Regions from separate parts of the Heyndrickxia sporothermodurans genome, predicted to be linked through region 1. Evidence: riboswitches for the same ligand, from Rfam matches in the RefSeq annotation. Region 1 holds a riboswitch; each other region holds the start of a gene.
What was found. Region 1 has a riboswitch for thiamine pyrophosphate ahead of thiW (energy coupling factor transporter S component ThiW). Riboswitches for the same ligand answer to the same signal wherever they lie in the genome.

Region 1 (10,875 bases):
GCACCTATCGTGCATATTAGAAGATATAAAAGTACCCAATAACCTTTTATATTATATTTGTCATAGACATAGACAAATATATACGCAAATGGAGCATAGAGAATATATGTAATCAAGTCAAATAACTCATATTTTTCGGTATCCATGACAGTATACAAATCAAGTTTTGAAATCGCTAATAAATAATCGGAGATCCTTGCAACTGTAGTTCCAAATAACATTATTAGTATCGTTATACTTAATGGAAAACGTTTCGGTAAGAATAATATTATGGCGTATGAAATAACAATTGAAATAACAATACACCATTCGTTTTGATCAAATTTTTGTGGAAATGGTAGCATTTATTTTTCTATCCCTTCTAATTTTAATTGTTTTTGAAAGAACAATAATAAAATGTAAACAATGGATAGAATGACTAGCTGTATAATAAAGGACCCCCAATAATGCCAATTTTCATAGGTTATTACTCCCCATATTTTTAACCAGTATTCCAAAACATAAAGTACTCCAGTAAATATAACCGTATAAATCCATTTATTTATTGGGGGTTCACTTCTCAATACCACATTGAAATACAATAGGTATAAAAAAGGGGTAACGATGACCACATAAATTCGGTAAATAATGAACAATGCTATATCATCACTAATTTTCCACAAACTTAAATTTACAGTAAGAAAAGAACTATAAGTTGTTATTAAAAATTCCAAAATCATAAAAGTAAAAAAATTTACCAGTGGATTAATTTTTCTCTTAAGCATAAAAAATGATAGAAGTAGAATGATTGCTGCGTCTATAAAAATGGAGAGTTCCATTTATATCATCCCTTAAATAATTTTTCTTTCTAGTACTAGTTATTTCTCCTCTGGCATACCATCATTTCCATTTTACATGTCCATTTATAAAATATAATAAGTATTAAAAGTAGAAACGGATCAACGATTGCGGAGATCCCTAAATTCCACCATCCATAATGAAAATAACCCCAAGGTTCAGGAAGTAAAGCTACCTTTTCATAAATTAAAATGAATACATACCAACAAATAAAATATATAATTCGCTTAAATAATCGAGATTGATTTGGATACCAATTTAGAAATATCAAATTAACCGGGGGAACGATTAATGCGATTGAAGGAATAGATGTCCATTCAATTTCTTTATCAAAATACCAATAACCTTGATATTTCACATCAACAAACAAATCCACCATCATTTGCAGCGATACTGTGAAACACCAGATATGGATAATCTGATTTAGGGAAAGTTTTTTGTTGGTAGTAAAAGCAATTGTATTAAAAAGGATAATCGCAATAATAAAGCCAATCATAGAAAACGTCCTTTTTAGTTTTAAATTAACCTTACTTTGTTGTTCTAGTAAATCATTATCTGCATAAAGCCAAAAAGTATTGGATGAAATATAATATTTTCATCCAATAACAGGATTAGTAATCCTCTTTTCTTTCCTTTTGCTAATTAATTATTATTCATAAGCAAGATAAGCGTTAAACATCCAAATATGCTTTTCAAATTTTCCTTGTAATTCGTTTAACAAATCAATTGTCGGTTGATCTTGTTGCTCTTCAGCTAACTTTCTTCCTGTTTCATTCAATTCTCTTACCATTTGCCCATAATCACTGATTAATTGAGAAATAAGCTCATTTTCCTTGTCATCCGCCTGTGCCTCAACAAGAGTCGTTTCTTCTAGAAATTTGCTCATTGTTGCTAATGGCTTTCCCCCAATTGCAAGAATTCTTTCTGCAAGTGTATCTATATCTGCTGCCATTTCGGTATATAATTCTTCAAATAATTTATGTAAGTGGAAAAAATGTCTTCCTTGTACAAACCAATGGTAGCGATGAAGTTTAATATACATTACAGAGAAATTAGATAATTCTTGATTTAAGAAATTGATTAATTTTTGATTAGACACGACAACTTCTCCTTTTTCCTATAGTTTCATTTATTTTCTCCTAAATAAAATTTTTTACCCAACATTACTTATTGTTGTTTTTTAAAATAATTAAAAGGCGATTTCTACATCGCCTTTTTATTGTTCTTTAGTATTCTATTTCTTCATAATCTTTTGGTTGTGGTAAAGGATTATTAGGCTGTCTTATGTTTGCCTTTGGTTTCGCCTTATTTTGATTCGGAGTAGAATTCTTTTTACTTTTACTCAAAATTACTCACCTCAATGTATATTCTTGAGTCCAATGATCTTTTTTATACTTACCGAATATTTGTAAATTCGGTGTGTCCTTTACTAAGGCTTTTAATATTCGTATAAACAAGCAAAAACACTAAGTAGCCTAGAACACCACCAATTGTATTTAAAATAATATCATCAACATCAAAACCGCCTACATGATAGGTTAGCTGGATCGATTCAACAATGACTGTGGTGAAAAATGATAAAAATAGAACCTTTAAAAATCCGTTCAATCGTTTAATTAATAAAGGAGCAAGAAAACCTAACGGCATAAAGGCAAGAACATTTCCGAATAGATTGGAAAACCAAATAGTAAAATTAAAATGGTCATAGTAATCAATATACATTTTTATTGTTTTAAATGGGATTATATTATAATTTTCTTGTGTTGCAGGTATCCGATATCGACCTAAGAAAAGAATGTATAACATATAGCAAAAATAAACGAAAAAAATAAGCCAAAAAATGATTTTAAGTATTTTTCTTACCTTTTTAAGATTAATGATTTGGAACATCTTTCTCCCCCAACATTCTCTATTACTAAAATGTATGTATCATTTACAAAATGATGCATTACCTATTATAGACGATTTTTTTCTCTTTTTTACACAAAATCGGTAATTACCATAAATTCTATTAAAAAAAGGCAATGATATGTATATCATCACCGCTGGGATTGTTACCTTACATTTACCTTATTTAAAAATTGCAAAAGACGAGGATTATTCGATTGTCCAAACACTTCATTAGGAGTGCCCTGTTCAACGACTATCCCTTGATCCATAAATATCACCTGATCGGCAACATCTCGTGCAAATTGCATTTCATGCGTGACAACTACCATAGTCATTCCTTCATTTGCTAAATCTTTCATAACTTTTAGCACTTCTCCAACAAGCTCAGGATCAAGGGCGGATGTTGGTTCATCAAATAATATGACTTCGGGATCCAACGCCATTGCTCGTGCAATCCCAACACGTTGCTGCTGTCCACCTGAAAGTTGATGTGGATACATGTCACCACGATCTTTTAGCCCTACTTTTTCTAACAATCCTAATGCTTTTTGCTTTGCTTCTGCCTTTGAACGTTTCAATACTGTAACTTGTCCTTCCATGATGTTTTCCAGTGCTGTCAAATGCGGAAACAAATTATACCCTTGAAAAACCATACCTGTTTGTTTGCGAATAGCCATTATTTCTTGAAGCTTTATCTTTCTATTTTCTTGAAATTCCAGTTTTCGATTTCCAATCGAAAGTGAACCTTTATCTGGAGTCTCCAATAGATTTAAACAACGAAGAAGAGTTGTTTTTCCTGAACCAGATGGTCCAATGATAACAGCAGTTTGCCCTTTTTCGATTGAAAGTGTAATCCCTTTTAAAACTTCTAAATCATGAAAACGTTTATGCAATTGTTGGATAGAAATCATTCTTCGTCCCCCACTATTTTGCTACCGTTCGATTATATCGCCTTTCAAGCATAGATTGACCAAACGATAACACAGTACTAAATAGTAAATAAATGAAAGCTACTTCTATATATAGCCAAAGCGGCTCATAAGTGGCAGCAACGATTTGCTGACTTTTTTGGAACATTTCAGTAACAGTTATCGTTGCAGCAAGTGACGTATCTTTCACTAAACTGATAAAAGAATTCCCTAAAGGTGGCAAGGATACACGCATTGCTTGTGGTAATATAATTCTTCTCATCGCTTGGGATTTCTTCATCCCTATTGAGTATGCTGCTTCCCATTGGCCTTTTGGAATAGATAAAATGGATGCCCGAAAAATTTCGGAACTATATGCTCCCACATTTAAGGTGAAGCCGATGATTGCTGCAGGAAACGGATCTAACGTAACCCCTAATTTAGGCAATCCATAAAAAAGGATAAACAATTGAACGAGTAAAGGGGTCCCTCTAAAAATCCATAAATAAAATTTAGCGAGTAAGATTAATGGTTTAATTGTAGAAATGCGAATAATCGCTATCAGAAATGCTAGTACCGTTCCTAATATAAATGTAATGATTGAAAGAGGAATAGTAAAATATATGCCTGCTTTTAGTATAGGAAAAAAGGAATCACGCAGGATTCCGAGTATTCGGATGGTAGATTCATCTGTGAACATCTTTAATCGATCCCTTTACTTCGACACATCTGTGCCAAACCATTTTTTTGAAATTTTCAAATAGGTACCATCTTTTTTCATATCTGCAAGTGCTCCGTTTACAGCCTTCACTAGTTCATCTGAATTTTTCCGAAAAAGAAAAGCATTACTCGTCGCATTTTTTTCTTCATAGACGACTTTTATAGGCAAATTGGGTTGGTGTTTTTTCAAATCTAAATAAGAAAGACTATCGTTTATTGTTGCGTCAATTCGTTTTGAAGTGATCAGATCAATTGATTGATTGAATCCATCTACAACCGTATTTGTTGCACCATGGTCTTCTGCAATTTTTCGATAATTACTATCTAATGACTGCCCTACTTTTTTTCCTTTTAAGTCATTTAACGTTTTTATGTCATGATTATCTTTTCCTACAATTAAAACAGCTTTCGAGACGATATATGGATCTGACATATCATATTTTTTCAATCGATCCGTTCGAACAGCTACTTCATTGGCAACTAAGTCATAACGTTTCGCATCTAACCCTGCAATCATACCGTCCCATTTTGTTTCAATATATTTAGGTTTTATCTTTAATCGTTTAAATACCTCATTTGCAATGTCGATATCAAAACCTGTAAGCTTTCCAGATTGGTCGTGATAGGTAAATGGTGAATAGGTCCCTTCCGTTCCAATGTTTACGACTCCTTTGTCTTTAATTTTGTCATAAAGGTTTTTTTGCTCGTTTTTATTATCATTGTTTGTCCCACAAGAACTTGTAATTATTGCAAAGGTTAAAATTATGAGTGTAAATAGTAATTTTTTCATCAAGCATCCCTCATTTTTGTATTTATCATTTATTCTCGTAGTTTTGCCCTATGCAAAAAGGGATATGCATCTTGCCTATTATGAAGTATGTTCAATCATTAATTTTACTTCTAAAAATCACACTTATTTTTGTTTGTACATATAATATGACAAGGAGGTGGTTAACAATGGTTCAATTGTTTTTAGCTACAATCGTTGCTGGATTTGCGTTACTTGGCTTAAGTCTGCTTGGAGTTGTTACGGGGACATTAGCTACAGTAGTTGAATTCATTGGAGCAGGTGCCGTTATTCTGTTCGCTATCGTCTTAATTGTTAAAGCAATTATGGCTTTACTAGGGAAACTGAATGTATAAACCTTTTCCTTCATAAAATATGGAGGGTGCCCAAGCTTCTTTTTATACGGACTTATCAATATATTTTTCATTACTTGAAAAAGTGGGATGTCCCACTTTTTTTTATCTTATTTAACTTACATACTTTTTTACATATCAAAGGAAAATAAATCAAAAGGAGGGACAAACTTTGGTTAATCAAAATTTCGAAAAATTTCATAAACTACAAGAAAAGCATAAGTCGAGTTATCTCGGAAAGGATACGGACCAAAAACAATTAAATCCAGATCCGGAATATAATAATCAATCAAATACCGATAAAGCAATTGGAGCAACAGGAAGAGAACTAAAATAAGCTAGGGGTTATCCCCTAGCTGTTTCATATCAATGTTAAACATAAATTCAACTTTTTTAACGAATAAAAATACATACAATACAACTTTATAATGGCCATTCTTCTTGGTGATAGACCATATCCCAGAACATATATTCAAAGCGAGATGTCATTTGAAAATGTTTCTCTAAGGATACCAGTTCATGTTCCCGAGTTCCTTCAGTTAATTGATTCATTAACTTGATTAACCAAAGGGCAACCGATCCAAACTCATCTGATGAATAAGTTTCTATCCAATGTGAATACGGATTTGATTTTATTTGATGGTGATGCTGTTTTTTTAAAAGCTTACCAATCTCCCAATAATCCCATGCACAAGGAAGCAAACAAGAAACTACTTCCGCTAATGACCCATTTAGTGATACGTTTACCATATAATTTGTATAAGCTAGATTTATAGGTGTTGGTTTTACCTGTTCTAATTCCTCTTCAGATATCCCAAATTCTTTAGCATATTTTCTATGCAAGTCCATTTCAAAATGTAGAATTGAGTGTAATGAGTGGGAAAATTTTTGCATTGTTTGTAAATCTTTTGCTTTTTGAGTACCTATTGCAAATAACTTCGAATACTCAATTAAATACACATAATCCTGTTTCATATAATAAGCAAAAAGTTCAATTGGTAAAGAGCCGTCACCAATACCTTGAACAAATGGATGTTGATGATTTTTATTCCAAATGGGTTGAGCATTTCTATATAATCGATCGGTAAATAGCTTCCCTTGCGTCATTGTCATATTCTCCCTCTCTATTTTGCACATTGCAAATTTATTTTTTTACTGAAAAAATTTTTTCGCTGCTTCCTTTGGGTTTTTTGCCTTCATAATTGCAGAAACTACCGCAATTCCAGAAAAATTTATTTCTTTTAATTGATGAAAATTATCTAATGTTATTCCTCCGATTGCTACAGCTGGTATATTTACAGAATCTTTAATTGCTTTTAAGGTTTCCATAGATAACACAGTTGCATCTTGTTTTGTTTTAGTTGGAAAAGCAGACCCTATTCCAATATAATCAGCTCCAATTTTTTCAGCTAATTGGGCCTGCTCGATTGTTTGCGTAGACACACCAATAATCATTGACTTGGGAACTATTCGCTTTAAGGCAGAAAGCGGTATATCGTCTTGACCAACATGTATACCATCAGCTCCTACCGCTAACGCAATATCTACACGATCATTTATAATTAGAGGCACTTGATAGCTTTTTAACAACGCTTTTAAATGTTTTGCTTTTTTATAAAATGTGAGTCCATCGCTATTCTTTTCACGAAGTTGAACGATGGTCACACCACCTTGCACAGCTTCTTCAACAATTGATAAAAGTTCGCCTATTGGGGTTCGTTCATCGGTAACTAAATAAAGATTGTAATTAACATTCATGAATTTTCACCTCTTTAGCAAAAACTTCCTCATTCATTCGATAGATTTCATCCATCAGCTTTATTTTATATGTTCCAATCCCTCCATCTGTTGCCAAGTGTTTCGTTGCACGTTCCCCTGAAAGTGACATAATTGACATTCCCGTGATGGCGGCACCTAAATAATCAGATGTTACGCCAGAAAAACTGCCTATGAGTGAAGTAGACATGCATCCTGTACCTGTTATTCTTGTTAATCTTTCATCCCCATTTGATAGATAATAGTTCTTACTTCCGTTTGATACAACGTCTACTTTGCCACTTATGCCAACAACACATTGGAATGTATTTGCAGCTTGCTGAGCTATTTCAATTGATGGTACAGAGCCATCAGCGGCATCGACTCCCTTTGTTCCACCTGTACCATTAATTAATGTATGTATTTCACTGCTATTCCCACGGATGATAGCCATCTTTACTTTTTCTAATAGTTCCATAGATCGTTCTGTTCGATAACTTGTTGCGCCAACACCGACAGGATCCAATATAACTGGAATTCCTTTCTTATTAGCAGCAATCCCTGCATGTAGCATGGATTCAAAAACAACATCATGAATCGTTCCTAAATTGATAATTAGTGCATCAGCTAGATGGATCATATCTTCTACCTCTTTAATCTCTGTCGCCATTACTGGTGAAGCTCCGATTGCAAGTGTGACATTAGCACAATCATTAATAGTTACCACATTTGTCATATGGTGAATAAGTGGTTTTTTTTCTTTTACTAATGAAATTAACCGTGTCATTTTTGAAATTTCCATTGGAATCCCTCCGCTATTTATTGTCTACTAGTCCAGCACGTTCATATAAATGGTAAAAATGATTTGTTGGACCATGTCCACTGCCAAGTTCTAAGCTATGTTGAATTGCTATTGTAATATAATCTTTTGCTTTCTTAACTGCACTCAACAGGGGTTCTTCCTGAGCAACAAAAGCGGTGATAGCTGAAGATAATGTACACCCTGTTCCATGAACATTTTTCGTATGAATTCTCTTCCCAGGCAACCATGTAAAGTGATGTCCGTCAAAAAATAAATCATTTGGATCCCCTTCTAAATGGCCACCCTTTAATAAAATTTTTTTGGCACCGAGTTCCTGTAATTTGAGGCAGGCAGTATACATGTCTTCAATCGTCCAAATTTTACTGTCTGTTAAACTTTCAGCCTCAGGTATATTAGGTGTAATTAATGTCACCATTGGAAGCAATTTTTCTTTTAACGCATCTATCGCATTTTGCTGTAATAAATGGTGACCACCTTTTGATATCATGACTGGATCGAGGATGATATGCTCTGTACGGTATATATTCAATTCCTTTGCAACCACATCAATATTTTCTTTTGTTCCGAGCATTCCAATTTTAACTGCATCAACATGAATGTCGTCGAAAATAGCAGATATTTGATCACTGATTATTTGTGAATCAATCATTTGTACAGATTTTACTTCCATTGTGTTTTGGGCGGTAACTGCAGTAATAACCGACATTCCAAACACACCTAAGGAAGAAAATGTTTTAATATCTGCTTGGATCCCAGCTCCACCTCCTGAATCAGATCCTGCGATTGTAAGTGCTGTTTTCATGAATGATTCCTCCAAACGTTTGATTTCGTAATAATACTTTCATTAAAAATATGGCAATTAGTGCTCCTGCAAAGGAACTAACTATAAATGAAGGGATAAATCCAAATAAAGCTACATTCTTTCCTAATAGTAGCCTTGCTACTGGATATGCTGCGAGTGCCCCAAGAATGCCAGTTCCAATAACTTCACCCGTAAACGCCCAACTAAGCTTTCTTGTTTTCATAAACAAATAGCCTGATAGAAATGCACCAATCATACTTCCGGGAAAAGCAAATAGGGAGCCGGTTCCTGTGAAATTTCGGATGATTGACACGATAAATGCTTGTGCAATTGAATAAAACGGACCCAATAGGATAGCGGTTAATACATTAGCCATATGTTGGATAGGGAAAATTTTTGCAAATCCCACTGGGATAAAAACGATATTACTTATTAAAGTAGTTATCGCAATAATAACTGCAGTTATCGTCATTTTTTTTAACTTATTCATCTTTACACACCTCCATCATTTGATTTTTGTGAGGAAGCTTTTCTTTCTCCAACAAAAAAACCGCCTTCCTCAATAGAAAGCGGCAATAACAACTGTAACTAGAAAATACAGAATAGCTATTTAGACCGCTTCCCTACGCCGGTATAATCCGGATCAGGTACAAAGGGTTTCAATCAATGATATCTCTCAGCCTATGGCTCCCCTAGCAGAAAAAATTATGAAATTGTACACAAAAAAGCCCATCGTAAGCAGTTAGATGGGCAGAATTGATTATATCTCTTACTCCCACTTCCTTACGCCAGCATAAACTGGATCAAGTTCAAAGGGTCCAGAACATCTCTGTCTCAGTCTTATTTAGACTCCCCTAGCGATAAAATTATTCATTTATGTATATGTTAGCATAAATTAGATAAAAAGAAAGGATAATTTTCCTTTTTAAAATTTGGTTCTTATTATATAATTCCATACATTATTCTCTGTATAAAAAAACCAGTTCCCGATTGGAAACTGATTTGGAAGTTGTCATTTATAAGGCCGCCTTTGCCGTATGAGTATTAAGAAAGTTTTAAACCACCACTCCTCAAAGTGGGTGTTTGCAGAAACGTTCTTGCTTGTCTTCCATGCCATGTAGGCGAAAGCTTGTCATTCCAGTTTCAATATAAAACTCCCTGTTACAGCTTAAAGGTTAAAACTTTATTATCAATACGTACAATGCAGCTTGTATTGTTATATTACTTTATTTTTATCATTTTTTCAAGTGAAATGATTTACTGGAATAATAAACTACCTCATTTTTATGAATTCCTTTGCAATATTATTTTGCAATTATTAAGGATGGTCGTCTAAATCCACTGACTTGTTTGATATCTGCGGTTATAATGTTTTTTTAATCCAACGGCTAAAAGTTGAAATGATACAATCGCAAACAGTAAGCATACTAATGGAATGAAAAGAACGAACTGATTTCCCCACAAATGATCCCTTGCCTGTCCTACTAAACCAGCCCATTCTTTCGTAATCGAATGATATAAAGTTGGTGAGGTTTCTAGCTTCGTTCCTCCTATAAAAATATTAAATAATGCTAATTGTCCCATCACAGTGATTGCGGTAACAATTTCGAGAACAAATAATATAACAATATCTTCTATTAAATGTGGAATGATGTGGCGCTTAATTATTTTCCATTTTGAAGACCCTGTCGTAATGGCGGCTTCAATAAAAGGCAAGCGATACACTTGTATCGTTTTTTCCCGAATCGATGCGGCTACACTCGGAAATCCGATTATGGTCGATACGATGATAAATAATACGATTAATGATATAGGCTTAATAGTTGGATTAAAAGAAATCGGCCACAAAACGAAATAAATGATTAAAAACGATGGAATATACGATAAAGAATGTTCAAATGACTCCCAAATGTGGAGCCTCTTTTTCATTATCCCTGTAAATAATCCAATTCCTAAACCAAGAGCAATTTTTAATAAGGCAATCGAAATTGAAATAAAGA
Region 2 (10,875 bases), on a different contig from region 1:
CAATACCAATCTCATTTAATAACCAAACGGCCGGAATATTAATCGAGTTTTCGATCGCTTTATACATTGGTACTTCACCTTGATATTGGCCATTATAATTTTTCGGTGAATAATTATGACCAAATGTCATTTTTTCATCCTTTAACATTGAATCAGGCTTGTATCCTTCCTCTAAAGCTGGTGTATACACCGCTAAAGGTTTAAAGGTCGATCCGGGTGATCGTTTTAATTGTGTCGCGCGATTAAATCCTCGAAAAACCTTTTCCCCTCTACCGCCGACTAACCCACGAATCCCACCGGTTTTTGGATCAAGTAGTATTGACCCGCTTTGGACGATCTGTCCTCCTCTTCCTTGAGGAAAGTTATAATTATTGTTATATACATTTTCCAATGCAGATTGGATATTTTGGTCCATTTCTGTATAAATTCGATAGCCACGCGTCATAATCTCATCTTGCGTCAATCCGAATTTCTCAGTTGCTTCTGCTAATACCGCATCAACATAATAAGGATATTTACCTTTCATTGGATCTTTCTGTTGATCATTAAGAACTAATTGTTCCTTTTTAGCGTCGTCGAATTGTTTTTTCGTGATGTAGCCATATTGTTTCATTGCCCCAAGAACGACATTTCTGCGCTTAATCGTTCGATCCATATGATAATAAGGATCAAGTGCAGATGGCGCATTTACAATTCCAGCAAGTGCAGCGGCTTCACTAAGATTAATATCTTCTACATCTTTACCAAAATATCGTTGGGCCGCTTTTTGAACTCCCCATGCACCATGTCCAAAATAAACTTGATTTAAATACATTTCTAAAATATCGTCTTTAGTGTATTTTTTTTCAATTTCAATGGCTAAAAATAATTCTTCGATTTTCCGTTTAAATGTTCTTTCATCCGATAGCAAAGCATTTTTCGTTAGCTGTTGGGTAATTGTACTTCCGCCCGCTGTTATCCCGCCGGCAGTTATATTTTTAAAGAGTGCGCTCGTTATTCCTTTCACATCGAATCCACCATGTTGGTAAAAACGATGGTCTTCAATAGCAACAATTGCATCTTTTAAATGTTGGGGCATTTTTTTAATCGAGACGCCTTCTGTTCGGTTTGCGGAAATTTTGCTTGCGACATCTCCGTCTTTATCGTAAATAACAGTCGATTGTGCTAAGCCCTTTTTCAAAGACTCAACATTTGCCGTTGCTGCAAAATATCCAAAAAAGGCAAGAAACGCTAATAGGGTTACTGATCCTCCTAGAATAATTATTTGATTCATATGTGCCTTTTTCCAAAATTTCTTTACAGCTCCACGAAATCGCTGTAACCATTCCATACTTTTCCCTGCCTTCAATTAGTTAAAATTGATACTACCTATTTCTAACGTAAAGCATATTATGTTAGGTAAGAAAAATCAATGAAAATTATTTTACTTTGTAATGTTTTTGTAATATAAGTCATTCGTTTGTTTGTTATTTGCACTGAATAAAGGGTATATAAGAAGTAATATAAATAGGAGCTGATGAATATGTATAAACATATTTTAGTTTGCTTTGATGACTCAGACGGCAGTAGAAAAGCATTGGAAATAGCAGCGGATTTATATTTATTAAATCAAGAATGCCAATTAAGTGTTGTCCAAGTAATAAATGGAACGACTTATTCGATAGACACGCCACTACCTGAAGATAGTTTAGGCAAGTCAGGATATACTGCGATCCCGCGTTCAGATGGTGGTGTATATGTCACACACCTTCCACTTGAACATTCAATTCAAGAAAATACAAAACATTTTATACAGGATGATGACCCCGATCTTCGAGCGGAAGTCACGGAGATTTTACAATCTAGAGGAATCTCTTTTCATTTTGATACGCTTTATGGAAAGACATCCGACAATATATGTGAATACGCGAATTCCAATCAAATAGACTTAATTGTCGTAGGTCAAAGTGAAGAAGGGATTTTCAAGCGGATTTTTCTAGGCAGCACGGAGGAAAATATTATTAAAAATACAACTAAAGATGTGCTAGTCGTTAAGTAATTAAAGGGTACTTAGCAAAGTACCCTTTAACTTTATTTTTTGATTTGGACAAGTCTTGGAGCAATAAATAAGATCATGACAACAAGTACTGAGCTTAAGACAAAATTGATCGACATATATGTTCCATTATAAATCAATGAATATAATGCAACCGGTTGTCCTTTCGGTGCATACGAACCGAAAAAGACAATACCTGTGTAGAAATGGGCAAGGAAACGTAATAAACTACCAAGAAAAACACCTAAGACAGTGTATGTAGTCCATTTTCCGATATTTCCATTTTCTATAGATGTTTTGATTTGCTTTGCAAAAATACCTGCTAAACCAATCACTGTAAAGGCGACAAAATAGTCGACAATCCCTTGTACCGGATGATAAAATACTGAAAATCCTGTTACAACTTGTAGCGTACCTAATATAAATCCAGTTAACAACCCGCCTTTTAAGCCCCAACGATAAGCCATTAAAAATATCGGTATCATAGCTAATGAAACGGATCCGCCTTCTGGCCAAATAGCCTTACAAATAAATGCTGAAACAAGGTCAAGCAAGTAAGCAAGTGCTCCGAGAACAGCAACTTCTACTAAAAACAATGTTTTTTTATTCATCTTATATTCCCTTCCTTTCTTTTCGTCTGAAGAGTGACTATGAAGGCTCGGAGGGAATGTAAAAACAACTGTATTGCGTTTTTTACACAAAAAAAGCAATACAGGACGGTTTAAGGAAATCGCTGCATTGCTTTCTATTCCATCAAACCACAGTCCCTGCGCTAGCATTATCTAACAGGTTCATAGGGTCAGAACTCATACGTTCACTCTCAGCCGATTTAGGCTCCCCTTGTGGGATTATATTTATTTAATAATACTAATTAACTATACTATTTTTTAATACCGTTTACAACTGATTTATCCATATTCTTAAAGATATTTATATGCTATTTTATGAAACTATAAGTACATTTATATAACTTTAACTTGGTATTATTTAAATATTTTGATATATTTTAGATGAAGAAATTTTTGCTAATTGTTATTTTGAAGAAAAGGGAGGTGAAAAAAATGATACCGCTTAGACAAGATATCGTTGCATTTTTTGATAAAAATATTGATAAAATTGTTGCGATTTGGAATGAACAATTGATAAACTCCAAGTCAAATCCTTTAAAATCCAAATTTTTCAATAAAGATACTTGTCATGATTTTCTTATTCAATCATTGTCAATATCGAAGGAAAAATTGGAGCACTTTTTAAAATCCCTTGCATCTAACTTTGCTAAAGAAAAACTTGATCAAAATATTGATTTAGGTGAAGTTACATATAATTTAAGTATTGGTAAATCAATAACTACTAAGTTTTTATACAATAATTATTTAAATGTAAACGATGTCAATGCCTATATTGACAAAATTAATTATGCTTTTGACAAATTATTGTTTTATGTTGTTACATATTATTCAAATGTTAAAGATCAAATCATTGATAAAAAAAATGAATACATAAATACAACACATCATGAACGTTTAACACTTTTAGGACAAATGACATCTAGCTTCGTTCATGAATTTCGTAATCCATTAACTTCTATTCATGGATTTGTGCAATTATTGCGTTCTGAAAATCCACAATTGCCTTATTTGGATATTATCTCTAACGAAATTGAGCAATTAAAATTTAATATCTCTCAATTTCTTATGCTATCAAAAAAAGAAATTGTGTCAATTGAAATGACCTCTTTTTCATTAAATGATTTAATTGAAGAAGTCTTATCCTTTTTGTATCCTCGTATTTTAGAAGTAAATGTTGATATCCAAAAACATTATTTGCATGAAATTAGCATTCATGGCTTTAAAGATGAAATAAGACAGGTACTTATTAATATTATTTTTAATGCGGTTGATGTACTGAAAAGCGTGAAGAATCCGATTATCCAAATTGAATTGGATATTACTGAAAACTCCGTTATTATAGACATAAGTAATAACGGACCAAAAATACCGGAAGAAATGGTTGACACTATTTTCGAGCCTTTCGTTACAACGAAGAAGAGCGGAACAGGGCTTGGTTTGTATGTTTCCAAAAATATACTTGAAAAACACGGTGGAACTTTAACTTGTCAATCTAATGACGATTGGACAACTTTTACAATAATCTTTCCAATATTATAAAAGGATGTATTCGTTGAAAAAGACTCCCTTTAAAATAGGAGTCTTTTTCAAAAGACAACGGCCTACCAGAAAAACCAAGGAAGAAGCGCTAAGCCAACTATGGCACCAAGTGCGACACCCCAGCCAAAGCCGCCCCAGCCCCAACCCCAACCATAACCGTATCCTCCATAATTCCTTTGTGGGAGTGGGCGTAAATAAACCATTCGATTATCAACTCGATGAATGATTCCTCTGTGCACTCTTCCATCACGCGTTCTTATTTCAACGGGCTTTCCAATATTTCTTGAACAAATATGGTAATGTGAAGCAGACATGTACTATTCACCTCCAAATATCCTTCCACACCATTTTATGGTCAAGTCACTTAATTGGAGTGGGACAATGGAGTAGGTTAAACGTTTGATTATATATAGAAAAGCGAAAGCGCCTTGGTCAGCCCCGACAAGCAAATGTTTTTCTTTTCTTAAAATAGGAAAAGTCCAGTCTTAAAAAAGACCGGACTTCTTTATTTTAACCTAATAAACATATGCTGCTCCTACAATGATAAGTAAGATGAACAATACTACGATTAATGCAAATCCTCGGCCTGCACCCCAGCCGACACCGTAGCCATATCCACCTACTGGATAACCACAACCGCCATACCACATAAGCTTCTCACCTCCTTTTCAAGTGAATTTATCCATCTTGTTCTCCTCTAATAGAGTCATAGCCAATTTCATGTAGCCGATTTGCAATTTCAATATGTCCTAAATGGTTTGGATATAAATTGTCACTAGTACACCAATTGTCCAATTTATCTTGTAAATGTTGCTGGAGATTTATCGTTTTTAAACATCGTCGATTTGCCCTACATTCAATATAGCGATTTATACGCTGTACCCATTTATCTGCTAAAGGATCATTAGGATACGGATTGTGCAAACCGAGAATAATAAGCATGTAGTTATCTTCTTGTTCCTCTTTCAAATCGCGTATCCCACGAATGATGTCATCAATTGTACTTCTACATTTTCTTGACTCATGAATAAACTCTTCTTCATTGCCCGTTTCATCATATTTTTTCTTTGCTGTTTGTAAATCTTGATGTCCGGCAGATAAAACAATCATGTCACTTTGTTTAATGCTTCTCATTATATTTGGATCACTCAATGATTGGAGGATATCATTGGCATGATTATTTGCCGCTGCTACATTTGTAACAAACACCCTTTCTCTTAAATTCCGTTCTGCAAGACGTGCATGTCGATGTACAAAACTTGGAGATAAAAATGGTGCACCATGCCCTGCACATAGTCCGTCACCGATCGCGAGATATCTCATGTCACCCCTCCCTACCCATCAAAAGATAAATCCTTATTTATATTTATTCAGCTCTTTATATGTGGTAACTGTCCATATTAAAAATGGGCTTTCGTCTATAAACGAGAAAACAATTTAGAAAATTACGAAATAAAATAGTGTATCATAAAATGATACACTATTCCTGTATTGTTATTGAATTAAATAGTCATATACAGCCTTGCCGGTCCGAGCAATAATTTGTTTTCCCTCATACTGATTTTCTAATTGATCGATTAATACTGCCATAAATACTTGATCGTCATTATGCCTAATAATTGCAACATCATGTTCAACACCGGGAATTTCCCCTGTTTTATTAGCAACAAATACATGATCCGAATCCATCATTGCAGGTAATTTATCTTGAAATTGCTGTCCAGAAAGGATATTCAATATTTCATACGTACTCTTTGAAGTAAGGAATTGATTTTCCACGATTTCTTTTAGGAATATTACCATATCGGATGCAGAAGTAACATTATCTAGCCCCATATCCCTGGCCACATAATCCATTAATCTTCTTTCTAGTCTTGTATGATTGCATCCTATTTGTTTATTAAAATAATTAATCGTTTCCTGACCGACTAGATCAATCATCATATTTGTTGCCGTATTATCCGAAACGATAATCATTAATGTCAAAAGGTCTTTAACGGATAAAAGAGTTCCTTCTGTTAAATATTGAATAACACCTGATCCTCCCACTTTATGCTCAGGTTTCACCTCTATTTTCTCTTCTAAATCAATTTTCCCTAACTCCGCTTGCTGAAATGCAGCCATAATAATCGGAATTTTTATTAAGCTAGCAGAAGACATTTCGCGTTTACTATTTTTACTAATTATCGTCTCTTCGTTTATTTCTACGACTATGCTTACAATGCCTAACGATTGTTCGATAATCCCATCGATTTGTTTTCTTAAGCTTGCTACACTTCTCATTATCATGATCCCTTCGTAAGTAGTGCTTCTTTATTCATTCCGGGGTGATTATTGTATAAGTGACAAGCGACAAAATGTTCTTCTTCTATTTCTCTCCACTCCGGAATTTTCGATTGGCATATATCACTTGCTGCGGGACATCTCGTTCTAAATACACACCCACTCGGAGGATTTATTGGACTTGGTATTTCTCCTTTTAAAATAATTCTTTCACGCTTATCTTCAATTTCCGGGTCGGGTATTGGGATGGCTGAAAGTAATGCCTGCGTATATGGATGAAGTGGATTTTTATATAAATTACTGCTACTTGTTAATTCAACTAAATGTCCAAGATACATGACACCTATGCGATCACTAATATGCTTGACCATTGATAAATCATGGGCAATGAATAGGAAAGTAAGCTTTTTCTCTTTCTGAAGCTTTTTTAATAGATTTACAACTTGAGCTTGAACGGAAACATCTAAAGCGGAAATCGGTTCATCGGCAATAATAAACTCCGGATCTAGCGCTAAAGATCTTGCAATACCTATGCGTTGGCGTTGCCCCCCACTAAATTCATGAGGGTAGCGATTTGCATGCTCACGATTTAAACCGACATCCTCTAAAAGTTCATAAACCCTTTGACGTCGTTCTTCTTTATTTTTAAATAACCCATGCACTTCCATTGGCTCGGAAATAATCTCTTGGACTGTTGAGCGTGGGTTTAACGATGCATATGGATCTTGAAAAATCATTTGTATTTTTCGATTGAAGGCAAGCTGTTCACTTTTATTTAATAGGTGAATATTTTTCCCTTTATATAAAACTTCACCTTCAGTTGGTTGATATAACCTCATTATTAATCTTCCAGTTGTTGACTTTCCGCAGCCGGATTCTCCAACTAGTCCGAAGGTTTCGCCTTCATTTATATGAAAACTAACATTATCAACTGCTTTTAACCGTGCTCCTTTTCCTACTTCAAAATGCTTCTTTACATGATTAATTTCTAAAACTTTGTTTCTCTCCATATGTATACCCCCAAACTAGATCCAATAGCGACGTGCTGCACAAAGTTCTTTCTCGTATGTTCCGGCTATTTCTTCTATTACGATTGATTTTCCCGTATTCGGTGAATGAATCATTTCCCCTTCTCCGTAATAAATAGCGACGTGATGAATATGTCCTTTTCCTTCTTCATAAGCGAAAAATAATAAATCTCCCGGTTGAATTTGTTGAAGATCTACATCTATGCCTCCATCTGCTTGCTCATGTGCATCTCTTGCAATTATATAGCCGGCAGCGTTACACATTGTATAGCTGAATCCGGAACAATCAAAACCAAATCCACTCATCCCTCCCCAAAGATACGGGAGTCCGATAAATTTTTCCGCTTCACGAATAATGAATTCCCCATTCTGTCTAGGAGCCTCATTTATTTTAAAAATATGAATATCTTCGTTTTTCAAATAAGCATAGCCTGAGGGAACTTTAACTTTACTATATTCCTCTAGTGTTTCCACTATTGGTAATTTCGTTTGATAACTGACTTCCATCCACTTGTTACCAGGTTTTTCGTAAAGGGTGGCAGTAGGTTGGCAAACAACGGCTACTTGATCGTAATTATTTTCTTCCTCTTCTTTTTTTCTTAATTGGTTCAACGGAATCCATCCGGGGTAGCCGCGATCATCCTTCTTACTTGATTGACTTGGAATAACACAGAATGCCCAATCACCGTCAATCTCTATTACTTGAGCTTCTTCACCTAGTAGAACTTGAGATTGCACAAGGTTGTCATTGCATAGATCTAGCTTTGTTTCATAAGTTAATGAATTTAGCCATTTTGGGATATCTACTGGATTTGTAATGGCATCCACATCTATTTTTCTCGCTGAATCTTTCGATGTCCATAATGTTGCAACTGCTACATTTATTTGATATAGTTCCATATTCCCCTCCGTAGGTTTGCTTAATTTGAGGAAAAAACCTTATCAACTGATACGCATGATAAGGTTTCTTCCAAGTTTCAATAATCTACCACTCCATTTATTCAATGGTTGTTTTCGTAAAATTGTGTTTCGCGAGCTGAACATTGACCGTTCCTTTCCGCTACAGGCACTTGCTTCTACTCAATATATGCCCATTTTAATTCTAAGTAGCCAACTGGGTGACGAACAATGCCTTTTACATTGTCTTTTTGTAATGTCACTTGGTTGTAGAAATGAATTGGGATAATTGGCATTTCATCAAATAGGATTTTTTCCGCTTCATGCATCATTTCGAAGCGTTTCGTTTCGTCTGCTTCGTTCTTTGCATCTTTAATTAGTTGATCAAATTTTTTATTGCTCCAAGCTGTTCGATTCATCGTATGTCCGGTTTGGAAGTTTTCTAAGAAGTTAATTGGATCAGCATAATCAGCTAGGAATGAACTTCTTGATAACTGGAATTTAAATTTCTTCTGTTCTTCTTGGAACACATTCCATTCCATATTTGCTAGTTTAATATCTACGCCTAAATTTTCTTTAATCATCGCTTGTATTGTTTCAGCGATCTTTTGGTGGTCAGGACTTGTGCTATAAGTGAGCGTAATTGCCGGAAGTTTCTTATAGCCTTCCTCCTTCATTCCTTTTTCTAATAGTGCTTTTGCTTCTTTTGCGTCAAATTTAATTAAATCGCCACCCGCTTCACGGAAGTCTTTTCCATCTGGTTGGTTAAACCCATTTGAAACGAAACCATGTGCAGGTTTTTCTTTATTTTTAGTGACGAAATCAACGATTTGTTGCTGATCGATTGCCATTGCAAACGCTTTTCGAATATTAACATTTTGGAACGGCTCTAGTTTTAAATTGAAACGATAAAAATACGTTCCCGCTTGATCTTCAATTTGTTCCTTACCTTCTTTAAATATTTGTTCACTTGCTTCAGCTGGAATAGCAGAAGTATCTAATTCGTCATTTTGATACATTTGATATTCTGTCGTAGGATCATTCACCATTGCCCATGTTACTTTGTCTAATTTAACATTCGCTGCATCCCAATAGTTTTCATTTTTGGCCATTTCCATATTACTATCATGTTCCCATTTCGTTAATTTAAATGGACCATTCGCAACAAAGGTATTGCTTTCCGCAAACCATTTTGGATTGGCTTCAGCGACCTTTTGATTAATTGGGAAAAATGCCGGATTAGCAATGACACTTAAGAAATATGCTTGAGGACTAGTCAACACAACTTCAAATGTTTTTTCATCCACTGCTTTTACTTTGACATCGTCCTTTGAACCTTTGCCGGTATTAAAAGCTTCTCCACCTTCAATAAAATATCCTAAAAATGCTGCTGGTGAACCTGTTTTAGGGTCAAGAAGGCGTTTCCATGCATATTCGAAATCTCCTGCTGTAACTGGATCCCCGTTCGACCATTTTGCATTTTCACGAATATGGAATGTATACGTTTTTCCATCCTTACTAACATCCCATTTCTCCGCTGTCGCTGCTTCTGGATTATGATCCTGACCTAATCTTGTTAACCCTTCCATTAAGTTGTTTAAAGAACTCCATGAATACGAATCAAATCCCATTGGTGGATCAAATGAGGTAGGTTCTGCCCCATTGTTTAGTCGTAAAACTTGTTCCACTTTTTTATCTTTATTATCGTTCTTGTTTGTGTCTTTCTCCTCCTCTTTCCCAGCTTCTTTTGAAGTGGTACATGCTGCTAAAGAAAAAACGAGGAAAAGCGTCATTAATGTACCGATAAGCTTCTTCATCATACTCCCCCTTAAATTCTTTAATATTATTTCATCTATGAGCTCTGGCCCATAGTCGAAATCAAATGGTGTCTTGCTCTTTCATCTTGCAGCCAGCAACTAACATGATGATTAGCCGAAAAACTGTACGTATTAGGATAAACTTTTTCACATACTTCCATCGCAAACGCGCATCTTGCTGTGAAAGGACATCCGATTGGCGGTGCAAACAGATCAGGAGGTGATCCCGGTATTGGGACTAATTCCTCATCTTCTAAATCAAGTCTCGGAACAGAACTTAATAGTCCTTTTGTATATGGATGCTTAGGTTTGTAAAAAATTTCTTTTCTCGTTCCTGTTTCAACAATTTTGCCGGCGTACATAACTGCGATTCTGTCAGCAACTTGTGCAACTACACCTAAATCATGAGTAATCAAAATGATAGATACGCCCGTTTTCTCTTGAATCTCTTTAAATAACTCAAATATTTGAGCTTGGATTGTTACATCCAAGGCGGTTGTCGGTTCATCAGCGATAATAATTTCAGGTTCGCAGATTAAAGCCATAGCAATAACTATACGTTGCCGCATCCCGCCGCTGAATTGATGCGGGTATTGCTTTAGCCTTTCTTTCGGGTTTGAAATACCGACTAAATGAAGGATAGAAAG
Region 3 (10,875 bases), on a different contig from region 1:
CAACTAACGCCTGTGTTAAATTAGAAGTGATAATTAATAAGGAAGCTGATCGTTGATAGAATGCTGACTCGCCATCCAAAATACTAGAAATATGGACATTACTATCCGCTTTTACTTTAGCTAAATGATGGAATAGTTGCTGTCTATACTCCTCTCCTCCCCTAATTGGGAAAATGGTACGCTCCTGTCCAATTGAGTAAAACCCTATTTGACCACCATGTTGAATAATCGTGCGAATGATTGATGCAGAAAATTTCACACATTCCTCAAACGATGAAGAAGGTGAGCGATCTAAAATAATGGATACATCATTCGATTGGCGCTCCTCAAATTCTTTCGTTTTCATCTCATTTATTCTCGCTGTCGCCTTCCAATCAATCCATGTGAAACGATCACCCGGTTCATAATTTCGTATTCCCGCAACCATTGATGTATCATTTTGAATTTTTATTTGAGATGCTGTAGCTCCTTGCTCATATCTACTTTCAAAAGAGCGGTAAATAATATCCGAAAAGGCAGGATAAACTAGTATCGATTTCTCCAAAGAATAATCCTTTTCCTTTTCAAATAAGCCAATAGGATCGCCAATTTTGACATATATTTTATCAAAATGGTGTTCTCCTCTCGGTAAATTAGGCATACTGTACTCAAGTTGAATATGTTTTTTGAAACCTGGAAATACAATTTGCTTCCCATTCTCCTTAGAAAGACTTGAAGTGTTATTGATGATGAGAAAAAAGAGTGGGAATGAATATTTTCTATTTATTTTTATGACGACATTAAGATGTTCCCCGGCTAAATAAGTATCTTTATTAAATGTTCTTTCGATTACCAAATCTCCAAGAGGGTAAAAGGCAATACATAATGCATAGAGAGCGAAGGGGACAAAACTGAAAAATAGGAACCAGCTAACAAAGCCACCTTGAAACATGGCATAGGAGAAAGTTAATAGAATAAAAATAAGAAGAAGAATTAGTTTCCCCCATGTTTTTAATTTTGTTTTCATCATTATCTCACTGCCCTTTGAACGGGAACCTGTACAAATTTAATTACTTCTTTTACAATATCTTCTGCTGTTTTGCCGCCATATTTAACCTCGGATTTAACAATAATTCGATGCGAAAACACGAATGGGGCTAAATATTGTACGTCGTCAGGAATAATGAAATCTCGGCCATGTAATAAAGCATAAGCTTGTGATGCTTTCATTAATGCGATTGATCCACGAGGACTTACCCCTAGGTAAACATTCGTATGATTCCTAGTGTAATGTGCTAGTTCTACAATATATTGTTTAAGTGTTTGATCGACATACACTTCTTTTACTTCATCTTGTAATTCCACTAATTCGGAAAGAGTAATTACCGAGTCTAAACGGTCAATCGGTGCTTGTTTTTGTGTTCTATCTAATATATCTATTTCTTCATTTATATTTGGATACCCCATTTTCATTTTTAAAAGAAAACGATCTAACTGAGCCTCTGGTAAAGGGTATGTACCTTCATATTCAATCGGGTTTTGTGTTGCCATAACGAAAAACGGTCGCTCCAATTGTCTTGTATTTCCGTCTACTGTGACACTGCTCTCCTCCATTCCCTCAAGTAAAGCGGATTGTGTTTTCGGAGATGTACGGTTTATCTCATCAGCGAGAATAATATTTCCCATAATTGGACCTGGTCTATATTGGAATTCAAATTCTTTCGGATTATATATTGATACTCCGATCACATCGGAAGGCAATAAGTCTGGTGTAAATTGGATTCTCTTAAAGTTGGCATTTACTGATTTGGCCAATGCTCTTACCATCATTGTTTTTCCAACCCCTGGAACATCTTCTAATAAAACATGCCCTTCAGCTAATAACGCAACAAGACTGAGTTCCGCCACATCTGATTTCCCAATCATTACTTTTTCGATATTATTTATAACTTGCTTTAATTTTGGATGAAAAATGGTATCTTTCATTCGAATCCCCCTATTATCTCTATCAATGTAGTCTGGAAAATTTTAAAATTTCTTATTATTTTTAGCATACTATGAATTGGGATGAAGAAAAAGAGTTGAACGAAAAAATTCCTAGACTTTTTCCTTTTTTTTATAGGGTTTTGAGAATAAACAATGGTCCGTTCCTTTCCGCTGCAGGCACTTGCTTTCTGCGGGGCTGGCGATGAGCCTCCTCGTCGCTCCGCTCCACTCTGTGCTTTTAATACGTTTAAAAAACAATTTTTAAAAGAACCTAATATAATAAAAAAAGAGCCCCTTAGGACTCTTTTTTATTTCCAAAAATCATCAAATATTGTGATTGGCATGTGTCGTTTATGTTCGGATTTTTGATATAGTTTTTCAATGGTTTGTTGTGCTTGCTCTGAAACCTTTTTTCCTTCTAGGTAATTATCAATTTCGTCATAGGTGACGCCTAATGCACTTTCGTCTGACAATTGCGGCCGTTCATCTTCAAGGTCAGCTGTTGGTGTCTTTAAGTATAAATGCTCTGGGCATCCTAGTTCTTTGAGCAGCATTCTACCTTGACGCTTATTTAAGCGAAAGATAGGTACGAGATCCGCTCCGCCGTCTCCATATTTTGTATAAAATCCTGTAAGGTTTTCAGCTGAATGATCGGTACCAAGAACAACGCAATTTTCCATGGCGGCAATACTATACTGTGCTTTCATCCGCTCTCTTGCTTTTTCATTACCTTTTGCAAAATCAGATAAGATAATGCCTGCTGCTTTCAATGAAGCTTCACTTGCATCGACAGCAGCTTTAATGTTTACTGTTATAGCTTTAGTGGGGTTAATAAATGTAATTGCATCCTCCACATCTGCTGCATCCTTTTGAACACCGTACGGAAGCCGAACAGCAATAAATTTATATTCATTATTCCCAGTTTCTTTACGCATCTCATCAATCGCTAGTTGCGCTAGTTTTCCTGTTAAAGTAGAATCCTGGCCCCCTGATATACCTAAAACAAATCCTTTAAAAAAGGGATATTTCGATAAATAATTTTTAAGGAAATCTACACTCTTTCGGATTTCCTCATGGGCATCGATTGTAGGACTCACTTTCATGTTTTCAATGATTCTTCTTTGTAGCTCATCCACTTCGCATTACCTCCATTATCTTTTTTATTTTTTCATATGGGCAATCTTTTCACGAACGTCCTCAATATTTTTAATTTTGTTATCCCAACATTTTTGGCTAAGATCAACTGGATATTCGTGGGGATTAAGTGAGCGTTTGTATTCTTCCCAGAGTAATCCTAAGCTTTCTTTCGTGTAGCCTTGTATTTCTTTTAATTCCGGTAATCGATAGACTAATTCCCCATTTACAAAAATATCATGTTGTAAATCTTTCGCTTCAAAATCAGTTACAGTTTTACTTATATATGTGTGCACGGGATGGAACATTTTTAGCTTTTCTTGAGATTGTGGATCTTCATCCTGCATTGCAATATAGTCACCTTCAGATTTATTCGTATTTGTATTAATAATTCGATAAACCTTTTTTAAACCAGGTGTCGTCACTTTTTGCGCATTTGATGAAATTTTAATGGTATCTTGCATCACTCCATTTTCATCTTCAATGGAAACCATTTTATAAACCGCGCCTAATGCCGGCTGCTCGAAAGCAGTGATTAACTTTGTCCCTACTCCCCACATATCAATTTTGGCTCCTTGGGACTTCATATGGAGGATTGTATACTCATCTAAGTCGCTTGATGCGACAATTTTCGCGTCTGGGAACCCTGCTTGGTCTAACATTTTTCGTGCTGCTTTTGATAAAAACGCCATGTCTCCGCTATCTAATCGAATACCAATAAAATTAATTTTATTCCCTAATTCTTTTGCAACTCGTATAGCTGCTGGGACACCCGATTTCAACGTATCATATGTATCCACTAAGAATACACAATCCCGATGGCTTTCTGCATATTTATGAAAAGCTGTATAATCATCACGATATGCTTGTACCATCGCATGGGCATGGGTACCTGAAACAGGGATTCCAAATCGTTTACCCGCTCGAACATTACTTGTTGAATCAAACCCGCCGATGTAGGCAGCTCTTGTTCCCCACACAGCAGCATCCATTTCATGTGCTCTGCGCGTACCAAATTCCATTAATATTTGGTCACCAACTACATTTTTAATTCTCGCTGCTTTCGTTGCAATCAATGTTTGGTAATTCACAATATTAAGCAAGGCGGTTTCAATTATTTGCGCTTGTGCCAAAGGTGCTTCCACATGAATTAAAGGTTCACTGTCAAAAACGATTTCCCCCTCTTTCATCGACCGAACGGTTCCTGTAAAGCGCATTTCACTTAAATATTGTAAAAATTCCTCATCATAGTTCAATTCTTCACGTAAATATTGAATATCTGTTTCAGAAAAATGAAAATCACGTAAGTATTCAACAATTCGTTCTAACCCCGCATATACTGCATACCCATTGTCGAAAGGAAGCTTCCTGAAAAAAACTTCAAATACCGCTTTTCGTTCATGAATACCGTCATCCCAATATGTTTTTGCCATATTGATTTGATATAAATCCGTATGCAGTGCAAAACCGTCGTCCTTATATAACTTTACCATTTAACCCCACTCCTTATTTACCCTAAAAGAGTACCTTCGCACCCAATGTATTTTTAAAATGTTCTAATGCCCATTGATGGCCTGTATCATTAAAGCTCGCCACAGCGTTCCCATGAACAACTATTTTGTATCCTTTATTATAAGCATCTACAGCCGTATGCAATACACAAATATCCGTACAAACGCCACATAAATGTAGTTCTTCAATTCCACGTTCTCTTAGCTTTATATCCAAATCCGTTCCGGCAAATGCACTATAACGTGTTTTATCCATATAGTGTACATTTTCGTCATTTTTATGTTGTTCATACAAACCCTGTAAAGCTCCGAATAATTGACGCCCCTGTGTTCCTACTATATTATGCGGTGGAAACAGCTTTGCCTCCGGATGGAGTGTGTCTTCTTTTTGATGACAATCGATCGCAAAAACAACATAATCACCGGAAAGTATAAAATCGCTTGTTAGCTGGATAATTATATTTTCAATGTCTTGACCTGGTTTCCCACACGTTAATTTACCATCATCTGCAATAAAATCGTATGTATAATCAATATTAATTAATGCTTTTCTAGTCATCACAAAACACCCCTTATTGGCAATCTCGACACTATTGTACTATAAATTCTTAAAATAAGTGAAAATAAAACACCCATTTAATTACCGTAATCATTTTAAACAGCAATTAATGGATGTTTTTTTAAGATCTAAATCGTTTCAGAAACGTATTTAGAAATGATGAATATACCCACCATTAAAAGAAAAAACAGCATATCTTTTCCACTAACCTTCAACTCATGATAGAAAGTTCGATCCCTGCTTCCCGTGAATCCCTTTGATTCCATTGCAATTGCTGTTCGCTCTGCTTTTCGTATCGCACTTGCTAAAAGTGGAATGGTGTATTTTTTTAAAAGCTGTATTCTCCCTTTTATCCCTTTCTCCCAATGAACGCCTCGAATTCGATGGGCATTTCTAATAATCGTAAATTCATCCTTTAATAAAGGTAAAAACTGATAGCCTGCTAAAATTCCGTAGGCAAGCTTAGGGGGAAGTTTACATTGTTGAATCAGACTTAACATAAATTTAGTTGTATCTGTTGTTAATATAAACATTAAAGACAAGGCAGCAAAACAAAGAACACGTAATCCAAGTGCCAGTCCAGTATTCAGTCCGTAATCAGTAATCTCAAAAGGACCTAATTTAGCATAAGTGACGAAACTAGTATTACTTGGTGGATTCGAAAATATTGTTGTTGTCCACACATACCCAAAGGCAATGATAAAAAACGGTACAAATCGTATACACCATTTTTTCATCCCTACTTTACCAAAAAGAAATGTGATTAAGACCGTAAAAGACAAGTAAAGCAACGGAGTTAAAGGGTCAAATACAAAAGCTAAAAGGACAACAGAGACCAAAACGACAATTGCTTTTATACTAGGATTTAGTAACTGAAGCCGCAATTGGTTCACCCCTTATCCCATATGTATTCCAAATTGAATATAATAATGGATTTTCAAGGTTTGCTTTCTCCACAATTTCACTATTTTCTAAAAATAGCTCATGAGGTGTTCCTTGAAACACTACTTCCCCTTCGAAAAGAACGATGACTTGATGAGCAAATTTCGCCACAATTTCCATATCATGAGTCACCATCAACGCCGTCATCCCAATGTTCACTCTCGATTGAATAATTTTCATCATTTCATTCGTCGCTTTCTCATCCTGCCCAAAGGTTGGCTCATCTAATATAAGGAATTCCCGTTCATCCACTAGCATCGTAGCTACACTTAAGCGCCGCTTTTGCCCTTGACTTAATATGAAGGGATTATGATCCTTTAACCGAAGTAAACGAAAATCTGAAAGAATATTAGCTACCTTAGAATCGATATCTTCTACTTTTTTCATTCTTGGACCAAAGGCTACTTCATCAAATACCGTATCCGCTATAAATTGATGCTCCGGATTTTGAAAAACGTAACCAATTGAATCCAACCTCACCTTTTCATCCAAATCCTTGAACAATTTATTCCCATAGAAAATCTCCCCTTGCTGTTCCTTAAGAAGTCCCGCCAACATCAAAGTTAATGTAGATTTACCCGCACCATTCGGACCTACAATCGCTGTCCATTCACCCTTATTTATTGATAAATGGATATTTTTTAAAATTTGTTTCTCCCCCCGGGAAAAGGAAACGTGTTTCATTTGGATTAACGGCGGTGTTGGGAAATCATTTACTGCCTGTAATGGAAAAGAAGTGTCTACCTCATCTAACTCTTCCATTAATTCATCCACTGTTAATGGATAAAAGTTTTCTCGCACCTGTTGACCGAATAGTGTCACCTTTGGGAGGCATATTCCAAGATCTTTCATATCATCAAAATGATGAACCAATCCTTTTTTCAATGAACCATCGTACATTAGTTGTCCGGATTGTGTAAAAACAAGGGTGCGATCAATAAAAGGAACCCAATAATCAAGTTTATGCTCTATGACGATGAGAGAAAAATTCATTTCTCTTTGCAATCTATCAATCGTTTCAGCAAAATCTTTTGTTGCCACCGGATCGAGCAAAGCAGTAGGTTCATCTAAAATCATCAATTCGGGTTCCATTGCCATCACACATGCAAGTGCCAGCTTTTGCTTCATTCCACCTGATAGGGTAGAAATATGAGCTTGTCTATACTTCTCTAAACCAACTAATGAAAGAGACCATTCTATTTTTCGTATCATTTCTTCTTTAGGTAATTTTATATTTTCTAAGCCGAATGCGATTTCATCCTCTACAGTGAGCATACAAAATTGGGAATCAGGATCTTGAAATACGACGCCAATTCGGCTGCTTAATTGTCCTGGTTTATAAGACTGAATCTCTTTCCCAGCATATTTAATACTCCCAGTCCTGTCCCCTTCAATTGAATTTGGAATCAGCCCGTTTAAACAAAGTGCTAACGAACTTTTGCCGGAGCCACTTGGTCCTAATAATAGAAGTTTTTCACCTTTATTTATGGAAAAGGAGATATTGTTTATAATCGATTGCTCCTCATAAGATAATGAAAGATTCCTAACTTCTAATAAAGGTTCCCGTATCTCCATTTCAATCACGCTACTTTTCTCTTTTTCATCTCTTTGCCTAATGGCATTCCATTAAGCACTCCTGTTTTTGCCAATCCTTCACTTATATACTTACCTAATAATCCCGCAAGGAGCGCACCAGAAACCATTCGTATCGCTAGCATGGATAAAACATACGATGGTGATAGTGTTGCAAATCCAGAGATAAAATACCCCCAAGCAAAACTAAATATCGCTGAACCAACTCCGGCAAGCATTAACACCCATGTTGAATAACGCTTCCAGCCAGTTGCGGCAAACACAACCTCAGCCCCTAAACCTTGGATCATTCCAGAGATTAATAGTCTTGGACCAACTGCATTCCCTATTAAAATTTCCACAAATGCGGCGATCGTTTCCGCCAAAACCGCTGCACCTGGCTTGCGAATAATATTTGCAACAATGATAGAAACGATAAACCATATCCCAAATATCGGTTCATAACCGATCGGTCCGACTAACCCAAAGAAAATATTCCCTACTTGGGTAAATAATAAATATACGATGGCAAAGACAATTCCTAACACTGACATCACAACAATTTCCCGCAGACTCCATTTAGACATCACTTTTTCCCTCCTTATTTCTTTTTCCTCGAAGGACTATTCGCCGAAATATTGACTGTCATTGTTACGTGCTTAACTTTTTCCTGAGTATAATTAAATGCATGCTCGAGTGTTGTAAACACATCATGCGCATCGCCGTCCAATCTGCTGGCATAGTGAATTCCTCCAGTAAATGTGTTTTGTTGTTTGGCGATATCCACAACATCTGCAATGATTTGCATATAGTTTTCATTATTCATCGGATATAACGCAAATTGTGTAGGCGCTTCAATATGAATATTTTTTACTCTGTCTTCATTCATCCGAACATCGTCCTCGGACATATACACATCTCCATCTAAATCTCCCGGGCATCCAATTGAAAATGTTCCATTTAAGACAACATGTTTTTCAGTATTAGCCGCAATTAAATAGATAGCTTTTGCAACGTCAAACACATGCTCCATTTTCCCACGGATTACTGTACTAATATCATCCGTTTTCACCCATACTTTAGTGGTGTCGACCCGTTGAAGCGTAGATAAAATAATATCTACAAATTCATCCGCCATCGGATAAAGGGAAAAACGAAAACCTACAATTCTACTTGTTCCACATACTTCTGTCATAACCATTCTCCTCTCTTTTTTTGGAGAATAAAAAAACTGCATCTCTTGGAAGATGCAGTAGTATACGAATAGATGCAAATCAATGAATGATTCTACACCAATACTACTACACTTCCCCACGCTAGTATTATCTAGATCGGGTAATAAGGGATCGGAACGCACTTCCACGTTCACATCTCAGCTTTTTCAGCACCCCTAGTGTAGATAGGTCATATGCAGTTTTATTATTCGCCCTTATCATACATGACAAAAAATCATGTGTAAAGTTACTTTAGCATTATTTGTTTATTCTCAGCATACCAAACTATTCTAGGAAAATATCCATAATGCAATTTCATTCAACAAAGTGATAAAATATACAACTTTCTATTTCCATTCTTTCCGGTTTATGATATCTTTATATAGTTATTAATATAATTTTTTATTTATAAATATCCATTAATTTTATTCGAAGTTGATTTCCGCTGCAGGTGCTCGCTTTCCGCGGGCGGTTCGGGAGCCTGTTTAGCTCCGGCGGCTATCGACTAGCGAACTTCCGGTCACCTCCCTACGATAAGTCATCATCGATTCGTCCTTTAGGACTCATCGTGATTCCTTTATCTCAGTCGCTGCCCTCCAGTTCGTACGTCGATAAGCAAGCCGCCTATGCTTTTCGAACTCCTCGGCGCTTATCGCGCCTGAGGGGTCTCCCGTATACCGTTTTTCCCGCAGGAGTCTCGCACCTTCCGCTCCAATCAACAAGACGTCTAAATCAAGATTGAACTTTAAACAAAGCCATTAGTTTAAACATGGTTATTTTAAGGGTATGAATGGATTACGGAGGGTTTATATAGATGGAGAATCAAAATGGAGGATTACAACGTAGTTTAAAAGCACGACATTTGACGATGATTTCATTAGGTGGATCCATTGGTACCGGGCTGTTTCTAGGAAGCGGATCTGCTATTTACCAAGCAGGACCAGGCGGCGCACTGCTTGCCTATATGATAATTGGTGTCATGGTGTATTTTATTATGACGAGCCTTGGTGAACTAGCTTCTTTCATGCCAACAAGTGGGGCATTTAGCACCTATGCTACCCGCTTTATTGATCCAGCACTTGGATTTGCATTAGGGTGGAACTATTGGTACAGCTGGGCGATCACACTTGCGGCAGAACTTTCCGCATCAACATTAGTCATGAAATTTTGGTTCCCAGATAGTCCATCATGGTTATGGAGCGGACTTTTTATCTTGATTATTTTTGGACTGAATATTCTCTCTGTTAAAGGCTATGGCGAGGGTGAGTATTGGTTCTCTTTCATTAAAGTTGCTACCATCATTATTTTCATTATCGTAGGTATTTTAATGATTTTAGGTATTATGAAAGGCGATGCCATTGGCTTTAAAAACTTCTCAATTGGGGACGCTCCCTTTCACGGTGGCCTACTAGCAGTTATTGGTGTGTTTCTTACCGCAGGATTTTCTTTTCAAGGAACAGAAATTGTCGGTGTAGCTGCAGGTGAAAGTGAAAATCCGAGAGAAAATGTGCCTAAAGCAATCAAAAGTGTATTTTGGAGAATTCTTTTATTTTATGTACTTGCAATTCTCGTTATAGGTTTAATTATTCCTTATACAACAAAAACCCTGCAAAGCGAAGACATCATGGTCAGTCCGTTTACGTTAGTGTTCAAAAAGGCCGGACTCGCATTTGCCGCATCATTAATGAATGCAGTCATCTTAACAGCCGTTCTATCAGCTGGAAACTCAAGTCTTTATGCATCTACAAGAATTTTATATGCTTTGGCAAAAGAAGGACAAGCTCCTAGGTTTTTTGGTAAATTAAATAAGCGTGGAGTTCCAGTCGCCGCTCTTATTGCGACAACTTTAGTGGGAATGCTCGCATTTCTAGCATCAGCTTTTGGTGATGGAGCGATTTACATGTGGCTGTTAAACGCTGCAGGGATTACTGGTTTCATTTTTTGGCTCGGTATTGCTGCCAGTCATTATCGGTTTAGG

Region 2: another riboswitch for thiamine pyrophosphate. It lies ahead of thiT (energy-coupled thiamine transporter ThiT); the one in region 1 lies ahead of thiW (energy coupling factor transporter S component ThiW).
Region 3: another riboswitch for thiamine pyrophosphate. It lies ahead of B5V89_RS12370 (YkoF family thiamine/hydroxymethylpyrimidine-binding protein); the one in region 1 lies ahead of thiW (energy coupling factor transporter S component ThiW).

What each region holds. Positions count from the first base shown of each region.
Region 1 covers NZ_NAZB01000019.1:325,309-336,183, forward strand. Annotated here, with positions in the region: gene B5V89_RS09310 (hypothetical protein) at 1-344, opposite strand, end outside; gene B5V89_RS09320 (hypothetical protein) at 854-1,333, opposite strand; gene B5V89_RS09325 (Dps family protein) at 1,487-1,936, opposite strand; gene B5V89_RS09330 (VanZ family protein) at 2,233-2,727, opposite strand; gene B5V89_RS09335 (amino acid ABC transporter ATP-binding protein) at 2,892-3,638, opposite strand; gene B5V89_RS09340 (amino acid ABC transporter permease) at 3,652-4,335, opposite strand; gene B5V89_RS09345 (amino acid ABC transporter substrate-binding protein) at 4,351-5,145, opposite strand; gene B5V89_RS09350 (hypothetical protein) at 5,313-5,498, shown strand; gene B5V89_RS20075 (hypothetical protein) at 5,668-5,832, shown strand; gene tenA (thiaminase II) at 5,919-6,608, opposite strand; gene thiE (thiamine phosphate synthase) at 6,648-7,253, opposite strand; gene thiM (hydroxyethylthiazole kinase) at 7,243-8,052, opposite strand; gene thiD (bifunctional hydroxymethylpyrimidine kinase/phosphomethylpyrimidine kinase) at 8,066-8,875, opposite strand; gene thiW (energy coupling factor transporter S component ThiW) at 8,844-9,365, opposite strand; TPP riboswitch at 9,479-9,579, opposite strand; TPP riboswitch at 9,639-9,741, opposite strand; RNA gene ssrS (6S RNA) at 9,893-10,088, opposite strand; gene B5V89_RS09385 (ABC transporter permease) at 10,208-10,875, opposite strand, start outside.
Region 2 covers NZ_NAZB01000021.1:141,931-152,805, forward strand. Annotated here, with positions in the region: gene B5V89_RS10605 (PBP1A family penicillin-binding protein) at 1-1,330, opposite strand, end outside; gene B5V89_RS10610 (universal stress protein) at 1,523-2,038, shown strand; gene thiT (energy-coupled thiamine transporter ThiT) at 2,071-2,646, opposite strand; TPP riboswitch at 2,782-2,886, opposite strand; gene B5V89_RS10620 (ATP-binding protein) at 3,097-4,203, shown strand; gene B5V89_RS10625 (LSm family protein) at 4,266-4,517, opposite strand; partial or broken gene B5V89_RS20715 (YjcZ family sporulation protein) at 4,719-4,796, opposite strand; gene B5V89_RS10635 (GDSL-type esterase/lipase family protein) at 4,882-5,526, opposite strand; gene B5V89_RS10640 (serine hydrolase) at 5,698-6,486, opposite strand; gene B5V89_RS10645 (ABC transporter ATP-binding protein) at 6,489-7,496, opposite strand; gene B5V89_RS10650 (C40 family peptidase) at 7,512-8,414, opposite strand; gene B5V89_RS10655 (peptide ABC transporter substrate-binding protein) at 8,591-10,228, opposite strand; gene B5V89_RS10660 (ABC transporter ATP-binding protein) at 10,264-10,875, opposite strand, start outside.
Region 3 covers NZ_NAZB01000025.1:1,017-11,891, reverse strand. Annotated here, with positions in the region: gene B5V89_RS12410 (DUF58 domain-containing protein) at 1-1,006, opposite strand, end outside; gene B5V89_RS12405 (AAA family ATPase) at 1,009-1,965, opposite strand; gene nadE (ammonia-dependent NAD(+) synthetase) at 2,274-3,101, opposite strand; gene B5V89_RS12395 (nicotinate phosphoribosyltransferase) at 3,126-4,592, opposite strand; gene B5V89_RS12390 (cysteine hydrolase family protein) at 4,615-5,169, opposite strand; gene B5V89_RS12385 (energy-coupling factor transporter transmembrane component T family protein) at 5,298-6,053, opposite strand; gene B5V89_RS12380 (ABC transporter ATP-binding protein) at 6,028-7,686, opposite strand; gene B5V89_RS12375 (ECF transporter S component) at 7,692-8,270, opposite strand; gene B5V89_RS12370 (YkoF family thiamine/hydroxymethylpyrimidine-binding protein) at 8,285-8,878, opposite strand; TPP riboswitch at 8,975-9,085, opposite strand; gene B5V89_RS12365 (amino acid permease) at 9,712-10,875, shown strand, end outside.